Regions from separate parts of the Paenibacillus sp. MER 99-2 genome, predicted to be linked through region 1. Evidence: riboswitches for the same ligand, from Rfam matches in the RefSeq annotation. Region 1 holds a riboswitch; each other region holds the start of a gene.
The links. Region 1 has a riboswitch for cyclic di-AMP ahead of M3636_RS14595 (C40 family peptidase). Riboswitches for the same ligand answer to the same signal wherever they lie in the genome.
Positions count from the first base shown of each region.

Region 2: another riboswitch for cyclic di-AMP. It lies ahead of M3636_RS11180 (hypothetical protein); the one in region 1 lies ahead of M3636_RS14595 (C40 family peptidase).
Region 3: another riboswitch for cyclic di-AMP. It lies ahead of M3636_RS28540 (C40 family peptidase); the one in region 1 lies ahead of M3636_RS14595 (C40 family peptidase).
Region 4: another riboswitch for cyclic di-AMP. It lies ahead of M3636_RS27700 (resuscitation-promoting factor); the one in region 1 lies ahead of M3636_RS14595 (C40 family peptidase).

Region 1 is NZ_JAMAUZ010000002.1:781,353-784,506, forward strand. Features, by position in the region: gene M3636_RS14585 (carboxymuconolactone decarboxylase family protein) at 1-29, shown strand, start outside; gene M3636_RS14590 (hypothetical protein) at 95-796, opposite strand; gene M3636_RS14595 (C40 family peptidase) at 918-1,382, opposite strand; cyclic di-AMP (ydaO/yuaA leader) riboswitch at 1,388-1,519, opposite strand; gene pelA (pectate lyase) at 1,964-2,920, shown strand; tRNA gene M3636_RS14605 (tRNA-Leu) at 3,099-3,154, shown strand, end outside.
Region 2 is NZ_JAMAUZ010000002.1:85,581-88,734, forward strand. Features, by position in the region: gene M3636_RS11170 (hypothetical protein) at 1-4, opposite strand, end outside; gene M3636_RS11175 (glutathione peroxidase) at 153-629, opposite strand; cyclic di-AMP (ydaO/yuaA leader) riboswitch at 1,023-1,199, shown strand; gene M3636_RS11180 (hypothetical protein) at 1,315-1,713, shown strand; gene M3636_RS11185 (HAD family hydrolase) at 1,895-2,578, shown strand; gene M3636_RS11190 (Nramp family divalent metal transporter) at 2,710-3,154, opposite strand, start outside.
Region 3 is NZ_JAMAUZ010000016.1:27,692-30,845, forward strand. Features, by position in the region: gene M3636_RS28530 (M1 family metallopeptidase) at 1-614, shown strand, start outside; gene M3636_RS28535 (carbamoyl transferase) at 625-1,467, shown strand; cyclic di-AMP (ydaO/yuaA leader) riboswitch at 1,721-1,858, shown strand; gene M3636_RS28540 (C40 family peptidase) at 1,862-2,332, shown strand; gene M3636_RS28545 (GNAT family N-acetyltransferase) at 2,678-3,154, shown strand, end outside.
Region 4 is NZ_JAMAUZ010000013.1:51,385-54,538, reverse strand. Features, by position in the region: gene M3636_RS27705 (TatD family hydrolase) at 1-518, shown strand, start outside; cyclic di-AMP (ydaO/yuaA leader) riboswitch at 759-1,013, shown strand; gene M3636_RS27700 (resuscitation-promoting factor) at 1,286-2,485, shown strand; gene rnmV (ribonuclease M5) at 2,643-3,154, shown strand, end outside.

The sequences.
Region 1 (3,154 bases):
CAATGCGCGTACAGAAGGCACTGCACTAGTGAAATGAGGTAATTAAATGTATCAAGGTCATGTGCTTGTTAATAGAGCACATGACCTTGTTTTTTTAAAGTTCATCTTTACTTTCTTTACTATTTGATTTCTTATTGTACTTGTCTACATCAGCAAATTGTTCCATGATGGAGTATTTGGCGGTATAGTCTATTGTGGAGTAACGTTCAGGAGAATATTTAATCGTTGAGCGATCATTTTCCCAAAGGTAAACAAGGGAGTTTGCATATGTTTCACTCTTAGGATCACCATATTTACTTGTGAGCTCTGCCAGAAGTTCGTCCGAATCTTTGCTACTTAACATGCCGAAATCATAAGAAGCTTCATGAAGTAAAAAGTCATCTAATGGATATTCATCTGCTGCATTTTGCATTTCTTCCATGCGCTGATCCATTAGCTTGCGTATTTCGTCTTTTCTTGCTTCTGTTGTATTAGGGTTATCTAATTCCTCAAATAATATCTTACTTTCTTCCATTAGTCCCATAATGCTATCGTTATCCAATAAATCAATAAAAACGTATGTAGCATCTGCTTTCTTTCCAAGAACAATCAGATTAGAGTATTCAATGCTTTTCTCATGCTCATCATGTATTTCTTCTTCATAACCAGCGTTACCGTTCTTTTTCTCCATTGAGATAACTTTGTCGAGTTTAGTACCCCAAGAAACATCTCTGAAATCTTTCTTGCTCTCACTACTACAACCTAGACCTGTTAAAACTAAAATAATAACACATAACGCGATCATCAACTTCTTCATTTATTATTTAGGCTCCTTTCTGTTCCCTGTACATTTTACATGGTTCAGAAAAACAACTGAAGACAAAAAATGGATAAAAAAAGGGACAGCCAGAGGCTGTTCCCTATCTTTTTTTATGCTATTATATTTTTCCGATCATTTTATTATACATAAACTGCCCAGTTACCCGGCGGGCTGTGACATAACGGTCTTTGAAGTAAGGGTTGGACAATTTGGTGATGCTGACCCCTTTGCTGCTTGAAGCATGTGCGAATTGGCCGTCACCGATATAAACGCCTGTGTGTGAAACGCCATTGCCCATTGTGTTGAAGAAAACAAGATCTCCTGTGCGAAGGTTCGCTTTGGATACTGGTGTTCCTGCTTTGGCTTGCTGCTGGGAAGTGCGAGGTAAATCGATGCTATATTTATCAAAGAGATATCTCATGAATCCAGAACAATCGAAGCCGGCCATGGTTGTACCGCCCCATTTGTACGGAATGCCTGTCATGTTATTAACAACTGTATTGATTGTGCTTGCCTCTGTACTTGTTGCACCTGAAGTAAATAGTACTGCTGCTCCAAAAATGGAGATGATAAGTTTTTTCAAAATCAATGTTCTCCCTTCGTTGCCTACGGAGTTAGCTAAGGGTTCGGTAGAAGGTTCCCTATATTTCCTATGTATAAGAATAATTCACCCAAAATGGTTCCCCCGTTTTCAAACATGAAACTCGGCAATTGAATAATTAAGTTTTTGTAACCTTTTGAAACTATATTGCATATATGCGTAAATGTCAAACCCTTCTTAATACCTTCTTTATCGCCCAATGTTAACGGAACTATCGATTTTTATGAAGAAGAAACACGAAATAAAGATGCAACTGATTACAAAAAAGTAATATGTGTTTCAAATCCAAACGGGGTTGTATATCATTCGAACTTTGTCATGTGCAGTTTGAACTATTCTCATAGATACAATAATCGAGGAATGTTACAAGATGTTGCATTAATTGACAAAGATATTTTTTTTGCATAAGATCGTTCTATCCAATCCACATATTGGATAAAAATATAGTAGTTATATTTTAATTCAAATTAAGGTGGTGGTGGATGGTCGTGTAATTAGAAGGTGAGAAGTAAGTAGAATGATGGAAAATGAATGATTCTAATTATAGGGAGTGTGTAATCATTTTGAGTACAAAAACAAAGTTAGTCACATTAGTGTTGGCGTTTTCGATGGTATTTTCTGCGGTAGGTATGGTAATCCAACCCGTTAACACTGTATCTGCTGCTGATGCTTCAGGAACGACAGCAAGTATATCTGATATCTTGAAGAACCAACAAGCGGACGGTGGCTGGAGAAAAGAATATAAGCAAACAACGGGTGAGTGGGCGAAATCTACAATCGATAATAAAGCTACATACTCAGAAATTAGAAGATTAGCCAAAGAGTTTAAAAAGACAAACGACCCACGTTATTCTGCTGCGGCGATTAAAGGCATTAATTTTTTGCTGAATATGCAGTATTCCAATGGTGGATGGCCTCAAGTTTATCAAAGTTCCGGTTATCATAAACATATCACTTATAATGATGATGCAATGATTAATGTAATGTACATGCTGGATGAAGTAGCGACACGCAAAGGTGACTTCTCGTTTATCGACAGCAATCTAGCTAATCGTAGTAAAAATGCGGTTGCTAAAGGTGTAGATGCTATTTTGAACACTCAGGTAGTTTCAGGTGGCAAGCTGACAGCGTGGGGACAACAACATGATTCCAGCACACTCAAGCCTGCAGGTGCAAGAATCTATGAAGTGCCATCATTAACTGCTGGAGAGAGTGTAACAATTGTCAAATTCCTGAAAACGAGACCTTCCAACGCCAAAATTACTGCATCCATCAAGGGAGCAGAAGCTTGGTTTAACAAGGTGAAAATTACAGGTTACAGGTATGAGAGAGCTAATGGAGACAGCAAAATCATCGCTGACTCCAAAGCTGCACCGATCTGGGCTCGTTTCTATGAAGTCGGAACGGATAAACCGATCTTTATCGGTCGTGACGGTATCGTAAAATATAAATTAAGCGATATTGACAAAGAAAGAAGAGGCGGTTATGCATGGTATGGCAACTGGCCATCCAAGCTGTAACTTGCTTTAACTTCTAAACGGGCACGAATTAGTGCTGAGATCCCAATCACGAGAAGCCCGATCCGGAGTGGAATATCTGGACCGGGCTTCTTTATGAGCATTTCATGTTGACATGTAAGTGCTTGCGTGATATATTATTTTTTGTCGCCGAGATACATAGTCACGGAGATCATCATATGCGGTCGTGGCGGAATTGGCAGACGCGCACGGTTCAGGTCCGTGTGGGCTAACCCC
Region 2 (3,154 bases), 700 kb from region 1:
TCATACCACATCACTCCTCTCAACAGAACACTCTAATGTCTATCATAAGTTCTTATGTCAAAATAAGCTCTTGAGTGCAAAAAAAAGCCACCAACTGGAAAATTCCTGCTTAGCGCTGGGGTCTCCGGTTAGGTGGCAGTTGGTTGTTCAATTTATTTCAATAATTTCTCGATGTCAGCTTCAATCTGATCAGGGGTGGTTTTGGGTGCGTAACGCTTCACGACACGTCCTTCCTGATCCACGAGGAATTTAGTGAAATTCCATTTGATTGCTTTGGAGCCGAGTAGGCCTGGAGCTTCTTTGGTGAGATGTTGGAATAGGGGGTGAGCGTTTGACCCGTTGACATCGATCTTCTCGAACATAGGAAAGCTTACACCATAGTTCATTTGGCAGAACTCAGCAATATCATCGGATGAACCCTTTTCCTGTGCAAACTGATTGCTCGGGAATCCGAGGACTTCAAAATTGCGGTCTTTGAATTTATTGTACAGCTCTTGCAGTCCTTCGAATTGTGGTGTCAATCCACACTTACTAGCAGTATTCACAATAAGCAGCACTTTGTTCCGGTATTGAGACATTTCTTGTTCTTGGCCTCGAAGGGTATTAACTTTGTATTCATAAACGGTCATGAAAATCGCCTCCAGTATCAAAATAAATGATTCCTTTTTCGTATATACCTATTATATTGGTTACAATTAAATAATGCAAAACTAATATTGGATAATTATAGTTCTGGTGCATTTAGGAGCTTGAATCGCTCTCCATAGGGCCGAATAGGTAGGTGATTTCTGTGATCACGAGAATTAGAGAGTTTCAAGGAGATGGATGAAGCAAACATATGTTGTAAGCGATATCATTGGGTTGAAACGGCATAAATCCGTCGATTCGGTGATCTGTGTACACTTTACATCAACATGACCTCGGTGTATGATTCATATCGTAATTTCTAATTTAATTTCTATTGTACATGAAAAAACGAAACAAACGATAATATCGATCTAATCAGTCATGATGTAAGAACGATGTTTTAATCGCTGAGTTTCCATTCATTCATGGGTGGAAAACGGGGGAACCAAAAGGATGCGCTGTTCTAGGGCAGTATGGATCCATGGGGTGAATTTTCCGGTAACAGCCGGAAATAGGGCGACTCTCGCGCCCGAATCCGTCAGCTAACCTCGTAAGCGTTAAAGGGAGAGGCAACAAGCCGTACGCTGGTTCATGGTGTTTTTGCCATGGATTCTTTAAGAAGCGTCCGGGAGGCCTTGGTCCCCCACGCTTCTTTTTTGTTGTCTTTTCACGCCAAGGGAGGAACGAATGATGGATAATGAGATGATTCTAGTGACTGCTCCGAATGAAGCGGGGCGTAAATTTATCAAACTGTTGATGTACAAAAAAATGCCGTTTGCCGTTCTGACCAACAGTGCAGGGGAAGAAAGGAAACTCCGGAAATTCGGGGTAGAGCATGTCATTCGCATGAATACAGCTGCGGCTGAAAAATGGTTTTTACCTCAGAGCAGTGTAGGTAATGTTTTTATTTTCGAGAATAGTCTGAACTTGACCTGTCGTTATTTGCAGATCTGTCGTTCGTGGACATCTAAGTCACTGTGTGTGATTACTGAACAGAGCCATCCAAAAGGAATTTATCGAGGCATGGGTGCCGATCGGATTGTCTATTCATTAAATGGAGAAGTGGGTTTCCTACTTAACGGTTGATGTTGCAACCGATAATTGCTCCCTTGTTAGGTGCCTGATATAATTGAAATATTAGATCATTAAACTTATGAACAAATGGTAAACGGAATTTTGAGGAGACTCATGCATGAAGTGGGTCTTCTTTTTTTATTGTTCAGGGGATGCAGCAAGAGTTTCCCGTAGCTGACAAGGAGGAATAGATGTGCCGGATGTACGTGGGTTAAGATGGTTGTTCTTCGATGTAGGAGATACGCTAGTAGACGAATGGGAGCCTGTAGACGATATTATCGGTCAGTTTGTGAGAGAAGCCTGTGCGCTTGGATATCCGGTGCAGATCGAGACTGTGCGGGAGATATTTGTCACCTGTTACCGAAACTATGAGGCGTGGCCAATGAAAGTGGCGATACGCACGTTGATTAGCGATGAACAGCATAGAGAGCAGATTCAGGCTAAATTGAAGTTTCGCAAAGAGCTTGAGCAGCCCTATGCGTGCGCAGGTTCAGTGCTCAAATCACTGTCACGGTATTATCGCATTGGCATCATTGCTAATCAGAGTCCGGGCACGGAGGAACGGTTAGAGCGTTATGGATTGCGTAAGTATGTGAATGTGCTTGCCTGCTCGGCTGAAGAAGGAGTGTCCAAGCCTGATCGTGAACTGTATGCGGTGGCATTGAAGCAGGCAGGGTGCAGGCCTGAGGAAGCGGTTATGATCGGAGATCGCATTGATAATGACATCGTTCCGGCGAAGAAGCTTGGAATGCTAACGATACGCATTTTACAGGGGTATGGACGGTTCCAGCCTGAGCTTGAAGATCAGGATCACCCGGATTGGACAATTGATAATCTAGAGCAGCTTCTTCCTTTACTTTTACCAGATCAAGATTAGGAGATATATACTCCAAAATACTCTTCGTTGCTGATGACCCTACTGGAGCATATAGTTCTGGAAAAGGATAAATAAGAGCCGACCCATTTCAAGTGAACATTTCACTTGCATGAGTCGGCTCTTTATTTACATTAGAACAGTGCTATGGTCTGAATAATGAGGTACACATTCAGGACAACGATGACTGCAGCGATGATCCATGACGTGATTTTTAACCAAAGTTTGTTCGCGAATGCACCCATACTCTTCTTGTCACTCGTAAACATGACCAGCGGAATAACCGCAAAAGGAAGCTGTAAGGAAAGTACAACTTGGCTTAGGATCAACAGTTCCTCTGTTCCGTGCTCTCCTGCAATAGCGGTAACAATGACGGCAGGAATGATTGCAATCAGGCGAGTGACCAGACGTCGCAACCATGCAGGGATTCGAATGTTAAGGAACCCTTCCATAACAATCTGTCCAGCGAGAGTACCGGTAAGTGTCGAGTTCTGACCAGATGCCAACAGGGCAACGCCGAAGAGAACACTTGCAACAGTGGTGCCAAGCAGAGGTGTGAGCAGATGGTAAGCATCTGCA
Region 3 (3,154 bases), on a different contig from region 1:
CACAGGAAGCATGGAAATTTGATTCACAGAACCATTATGCAGCAAATGTCTATACACGAGGTAAGCTTGTCTTGCTCGGTATCGAACAACAAGTCGGCTCCAAAACAATGGAACGCATTCTCTCTACCTATGTGAAGAAGTACCGTTTCAAACATCCCACTTCAGCAGATTTCCAAAAGGTCGTGGAACAAGTTACTCGCACTTCATGGTCTACGTACTTTGATCAATATGTATATGGCGATGGGATGGCAAACTTCGCTGTAGAGAAAATCAGCGTAACTCCGATTCAGAAGGGTGATCAAGAGGTGTATGAATCCTCTGTGACCATTCAGAAAAAGGGAAGCAATTATATGAAGGTTCCTGTTCGAATTGTGTTCGAGGATGGGCATATCGTGAACAAGGAATGGAACGGAAACGAGGATCGAGTCACCTATAAGCTTACCTATACTTCTCCGGTTTCTTGGGCCATGACCGACCCTCTATACACTGTGGTACTAGAGAACCGTCATATGGACAATTTCCTAAAAGCCAAATTGGACGAACCAACTAAATTCCGCTGGAGTTTTAGCACGACCAAGCTTATAGAAGCTATTTTCGGAAGTCTGTCATGGTGAGGTGGAGACAGTGAAAGCAAAAATACGTGAAGGCTGGTTTCTCGTCCGTCAGCACATGTTCATAGCCGCACTACTATTCATCTATCAATTAGTATGGGGATACTTTATCTATCGGTTAGTGCAGTCCGCAGTAGTCCCGCTGCTGCTTCGGTATCCTGTCACGGATGCTGGAGAGCTCAGTACGCTGCTGTTCAAAATGGAGAGCCAACTGAGTCTCTCTACTCATCCTGAGGTTCATCGGTATCTATGGATTCTTGGAGCCATGCTGCTGCTACGCATGCTGATTACTCCCCTCATTCAAGCAGGGCTGTTGTATTCATTACAGCATTTTAATCAATCTGAGGAACGAACTCCTTTTGTCCGTGGCATCAAAGTGTTGTGGAAACCGATGTTACTGTTGCACTTCATAAGAACGTTGCTGATGCTGTTACCCGCCTACTGGCTTGTGCCAAAACTGTACGCCATTCTAATGAATGGATTCCATTCATTACAACTGTTACTGCCTGGCATTCCATATGTCGCCCTGTGGATCGTGTACGGCTGGATTATTCACCATGTGATGTTATACATGCAGTTCGGTGCATCAGCTCCAGATGGCGAAGGCCGGGCACACGGTATATTATACGCTCTATGGATCGCACTTCGTCATATCGTGTCTGTAATTGGCATCGCTGTGCTTCTGGGAGGGCTGCATCTGCTTCTCTTCGGTGCCTTTACTTCAGCATCATGGTTCTTAACAGGCCTCGCTGGCCTTATATTACAGCAAACGTATCCGCTGGCTCGCTGTCTCATGTCTCTATGGAAGATATGTGCTCATTTCCGCTTATGGCAGTCCAAGTCGACTAGAGGTTGATTCAAACAGGTTAAAATTTGTTACCATCTCCATGTCACATAAACGCGATGATAGCGCTTCACAAAAGCAAACCTCAACCTTTCCCCGTCAAAGGTCGAGGTTTTTTTTGCTAATTTTACTGCTAAACGTTGCCAAAGCAGTGTTCCTCTGTTACAATAATCGCAGTGAGTTTTTAGTAACAACTTTGTAATCTTTACCTTCATATTTGTAACTACTTAAAATTTAATCGTCATTTCTTGATTTCACAGGTGCACAACTAGCATAGCCAAATTCCTAGCACCTGGGAAGCGGGGGAACCAGTTATGGGTGAATTGATCTTGCTACAGAGGGATCATAGGGGACCTTCAACCGAATCCTTAAGCTAACCTCGCAGGCATTGGAAGGGGTATATCTCTTGTTCAAGAAGAAACTAACCGCAGCTGTACTTAGCCTCACATTTGCATTATCACTTGGAGCTGGCAGCGCATTCGCAGATTCAAAAATGGATGAAGTAATCGACTCAGCAATGGGAACTACATACAAAAGCGGAGGAACAACGCTTAACGGCTTTGACTGCTCTGGATTTACACGGTATGTATTCGACAAGCTTGGCATTGATTTGGCTCGCCAATCAAGCTCCCAATTCGAAATGGGTGACTCTGTGTCCCGTTCAGAAATGAGACCTGGCGATCTGGTATTCTTTAATACTTCAGGCAGTGGAATTTCACACGTAGGTATTTTCGTTGGAGAAGGTAAGTTCGCACACTCTTCTTCTTCCAAAGGCGTTACGATCAGCGCATTGAGCGAAAACTACTGGGCTAACCGTTATGTTGGCGCTAAACGTATTATGAGCACGGACGCATATGAAACACTCGCACGTGACTAAGGACAAGCTGAGCAACATCATACTGTAACCAAGCATAACAGAACCGCCCGATCCATTCTCCGCAGGAATGTATCCGGCGGTTTTTTTGTGCTTTCTCGTCCGTGCCCTTAAGATGTTTTTACCCATCCTATTGTAATATAAACGTAATAAACCAATCTTTTGTTTCAATTTTTTTCTATTTTACGAAGACTTGCCAAAACGACACCACGTTCTGTAGAGTAGCGTTAGGAATATCTATACATTTACACATGATCTGTAGGATCGATTCATCACCTTTTAGGAGCTTGTCCGTTTTGAAGAGGTACCTGGTACCTATCCTACAAATGAGAGGAGCGTGCAGGAAGTATGGACGAAGCTTCTGTGACGTTTCACGTTAAACCTATGGAAGAGGAACACGCACAGCAGATATGCAGTTGGCATTACGACCCGCCTTATAATATTTATAGCTGGCTTCCTTGGGAGCAGATGAAGGCACTTGAAGTCGAATTTGGGGATGTGCAGCTACGGAAAGATCAATATGCTGTCATTTTTGACAAGCATGATGAGATTTGTGGATTCGCACAGTTCTTTCCACTTGTGGGTGTTACCCGAATTGGGCTGGGTATGCATCCCGAACGATGCGGTCATGGACAAGGCGTGGATTTTGTGTCTGCGATTGTACAGGAAGCGATCCGAAGGAATCCTTCAAATGAAATTGATTTAGAAGTTCTCACCTGGAATACCCGAGCCATTCGGGTTTATGAAAAGGTCGGTTTTATCACCCAAGATACATATGAACGCCAAACCCCTACCGGTTTGCAGCCTTTTTATTGTATGGTGTAT
Region 4 (3,154 bases), on a different contig from region 1:
ATGAAAAAGTCGTGGCGATTGGCGAGATTGGTTTAGATTATCATTGGGATACGTCACCAAAGGATGTACAGCAGCGTGTGCTTCGACAGCAGATTGGACTAGCTCGTGAGTTGAACATGCCCATCGTCATTCATAATCGGGATGCACATGAGGACATTGTAAAAATTTTGCGAGAAGAAAAGGCTGGAGACGTTGGCGGAGTAATGCACTCCTTCTCAGGTAGCTGGGAAACCGCGAAACTATGTCTTGATCTAGGATTTCACCTCTCATTCGGAGGGCCAATTACGTTCAAAAATGCGAAGCAACCCAAAGAGGTACTGGAGAAGGTTCCGATGGATCGATTTTTCCTTGAAACAGATGCTCCTTATCTGACTCCACATCCATTTCGTGGTAAACGAAATGAGACAGCGCATGTACGTCTGGTTGCAGAAGCAGCTGCGGAAATTAAAGGCATTTCGCTAGAGGAAATTGCCGCAATAACCACCAAAAATGCCATGGAACGATTTGGTATTCGTTAAAAAATGGAGCAAATGGGATGAAAAAGTGAGCTAGACGGAGGTAATTTGCTTTTTGATCCAAATAAATCAAGAATATTACAATATTTTAACCAAATATTTAGAAAAACGTACTTGAACAACGCTTTACAACATGCATCGAAACAGGATATCATCTTTTCAGTGAATTGTTGTGCGGAAAATTGGACAGATGTTCGGGGGATGAACAAAGGGACACTTTCCGATGAACAACATTACTTTCATGAATCAATCTCGCTGAGTCTCCGTTATCGGAGAGCGGGGGAACCAATAGGGCTTAAACATCGGTGAATATAGCCGGTGCGCATCGTTCGCTGACCTAAAAGCAGCGGAATGATCTGCGAAGCCACTATTTGATTTCTTCTTTGGGTCTCGGGGTGAATTCAAGGGCGTCCGCCATGAGCGGGTGACCGGAGATAGGGCGGCTCTCTTTCGCCCGAACCCGACAGCTAACCTCGCAAGCGGAAAAAGAGAGGCAACCTCGTGCATGAATTTCCGATATTCAAAATCATTCGGAAGCCACGAAAGAGTCCTCTTACACTCTTTCTTTGGCTTTTTTTGTTTTTGAATAAAAGAAATACTGTCATCATACGGTAAGTATTCAGGAGGATGACATCATGTTGCGAAGATTGATTCATGGTGCAGAACCGGCTAGGTTGGTCTAACCCGTGTTCTGTAGAAAATCAGGTATAGTCGCGTCAAAGACATCATGCATTACTCTAGACGGCGAGGCTATGAAGGAGGACGGAGAAGTGGGCACATTCCAAACAGAAGAGACCCATGAGTCACGATCATCCAGTAAGTCTTTCGCGTTACGGTGGAAGCATGAGAACATGCGTCAAATGGCATTGATCGCGATATTCTCAATTGCGCTTACAATCATGATCTTGTTAGTCGTTTATGGTCAGGCCGGGAAACAAATTTCGCTGGTTATCGATGGCAAAGCTCAGGCGGTAGAGACTCGTACAGGAATGCTTCAAGAATTGTTAGAGGAGCAGTCAATCACAGTCAGCCCTCACGATCAGGTATCCATGCCCTTGAATGGGGCGATTGCAGATGGAGACCGCATCGTTATTGAGCGGGCCGTTCCAGTAAATATTACGGCAGACGGAGACACCAAGACTCTGTATACAACCGATGCATCGGTAGAAGAGGTAATTCAAAAGTCGGGTATTGAAATTGCAAGCGATGATAAAGTTTACCCTGCACTTGGAACTTCAATCAAAGAGGATATGAAAATCCGTGTAGTGCGTGTAACAAAGCGTACAGTTGATGTGGAGCAGCCCATCGCATTCAAAGTCATCAAAACGGCTGACCCTAGCTTGTACAAAGGTGACAACCGCGTCATCGTGAGTGGTAAAGAAGGTACACTCGTACAACATATTGAGAAAGTGTTCCAAGATGGAGAATTAGTCTCCAAGAAAATGGTAGGCAAGTCGGTATCGACCAATCGCGTAGATAAGGTCATCGCTGTCGGAACCAAAGCTAAACCTGCACCTGTCGTGAAGGAGCCTGAGATCCAGACGGTATCGGCTAGCACTTCGAAGACAAAAACAGCAACAAAAACGGCATCATCGAACTCGGATAAATCTTCTGCCTCGGGCAGCAAAGTTATTACCGTTTCAGGTACTTCTTTTAAGTATTCTAAAGTCCTCAAAAATGTGTCTATGACGGCATATTCTTCTGAAGAGCCTGGCATTGGCACCAAAACAGCCTCCGGTACTCGGGTAACAGAAGGTCGCACTATTGCGGTGGATCCGAAAGTCATTCCCATCGGATGGTGGGTATACATTGAAGGTCTTGGCTTCCGTCGTGCCGAAGATACGGGCGGAGCTATTAAAGGTAATAAGATTGACGTATATTATGACAGTGTGAAGCATGCCATTAACTTCGGACGTAAAAAAGGTAAAACGGTCTATGTGATCGGTCCGGTGAAGCCGGAAGCAAACTAAAATCGTTTTACTTTGAAATGGGAATGCTATAAAATATAAGGCATGAATGATTCATGCGGAATATGCGGCGGGAGGGTCTGAATTCAGTCTCGCCCGCCGTTTGCCAGAGAAGAGGGATATTCCTCTTCTTTTTGCGTTAGAAAGGAAGAATTGGAACATGATAAAAGAAGTGATCGTGGTTGAAGGACGTGACGATACGGTGGCGATAAGGCGCGCCGTTCAGGCGGATACCATTGAAACAGGCGGCTCAGCCATTAATCAGCGGATTCTAAAGCGCATTGCACTTGCTCAGGAGCGAAGAGGTGTCATTGTCCTGACCGATCCAGATCATGCTGGCGAGCGGATACGGAAAATTATTGCCAATAAGGTACCAGGTTGTAAGCACGCCTTCATTCCTGAGGCTGACGCAACGCGCAAAGGAGATATCGGGGTCGAGAACGCTTCGCCAGAAGCTATTCGCCATGCCTTAGCACGTGTGCATACGTCCTATGAAGGAGCACCGAGTCTGATTGATTGGGAGGATCTGATCGCTGCTGGACTCATTGTGCATCCCCAGGCTGCCGCACGTCGCATGGAGATGGGGAATATACTCGGCATCGGATATTGTAACGGGAAGCAGTTTCACAAGCGGCTAAGTGTGTTTCAGATCACCCGAGAAGAATTCTCTGC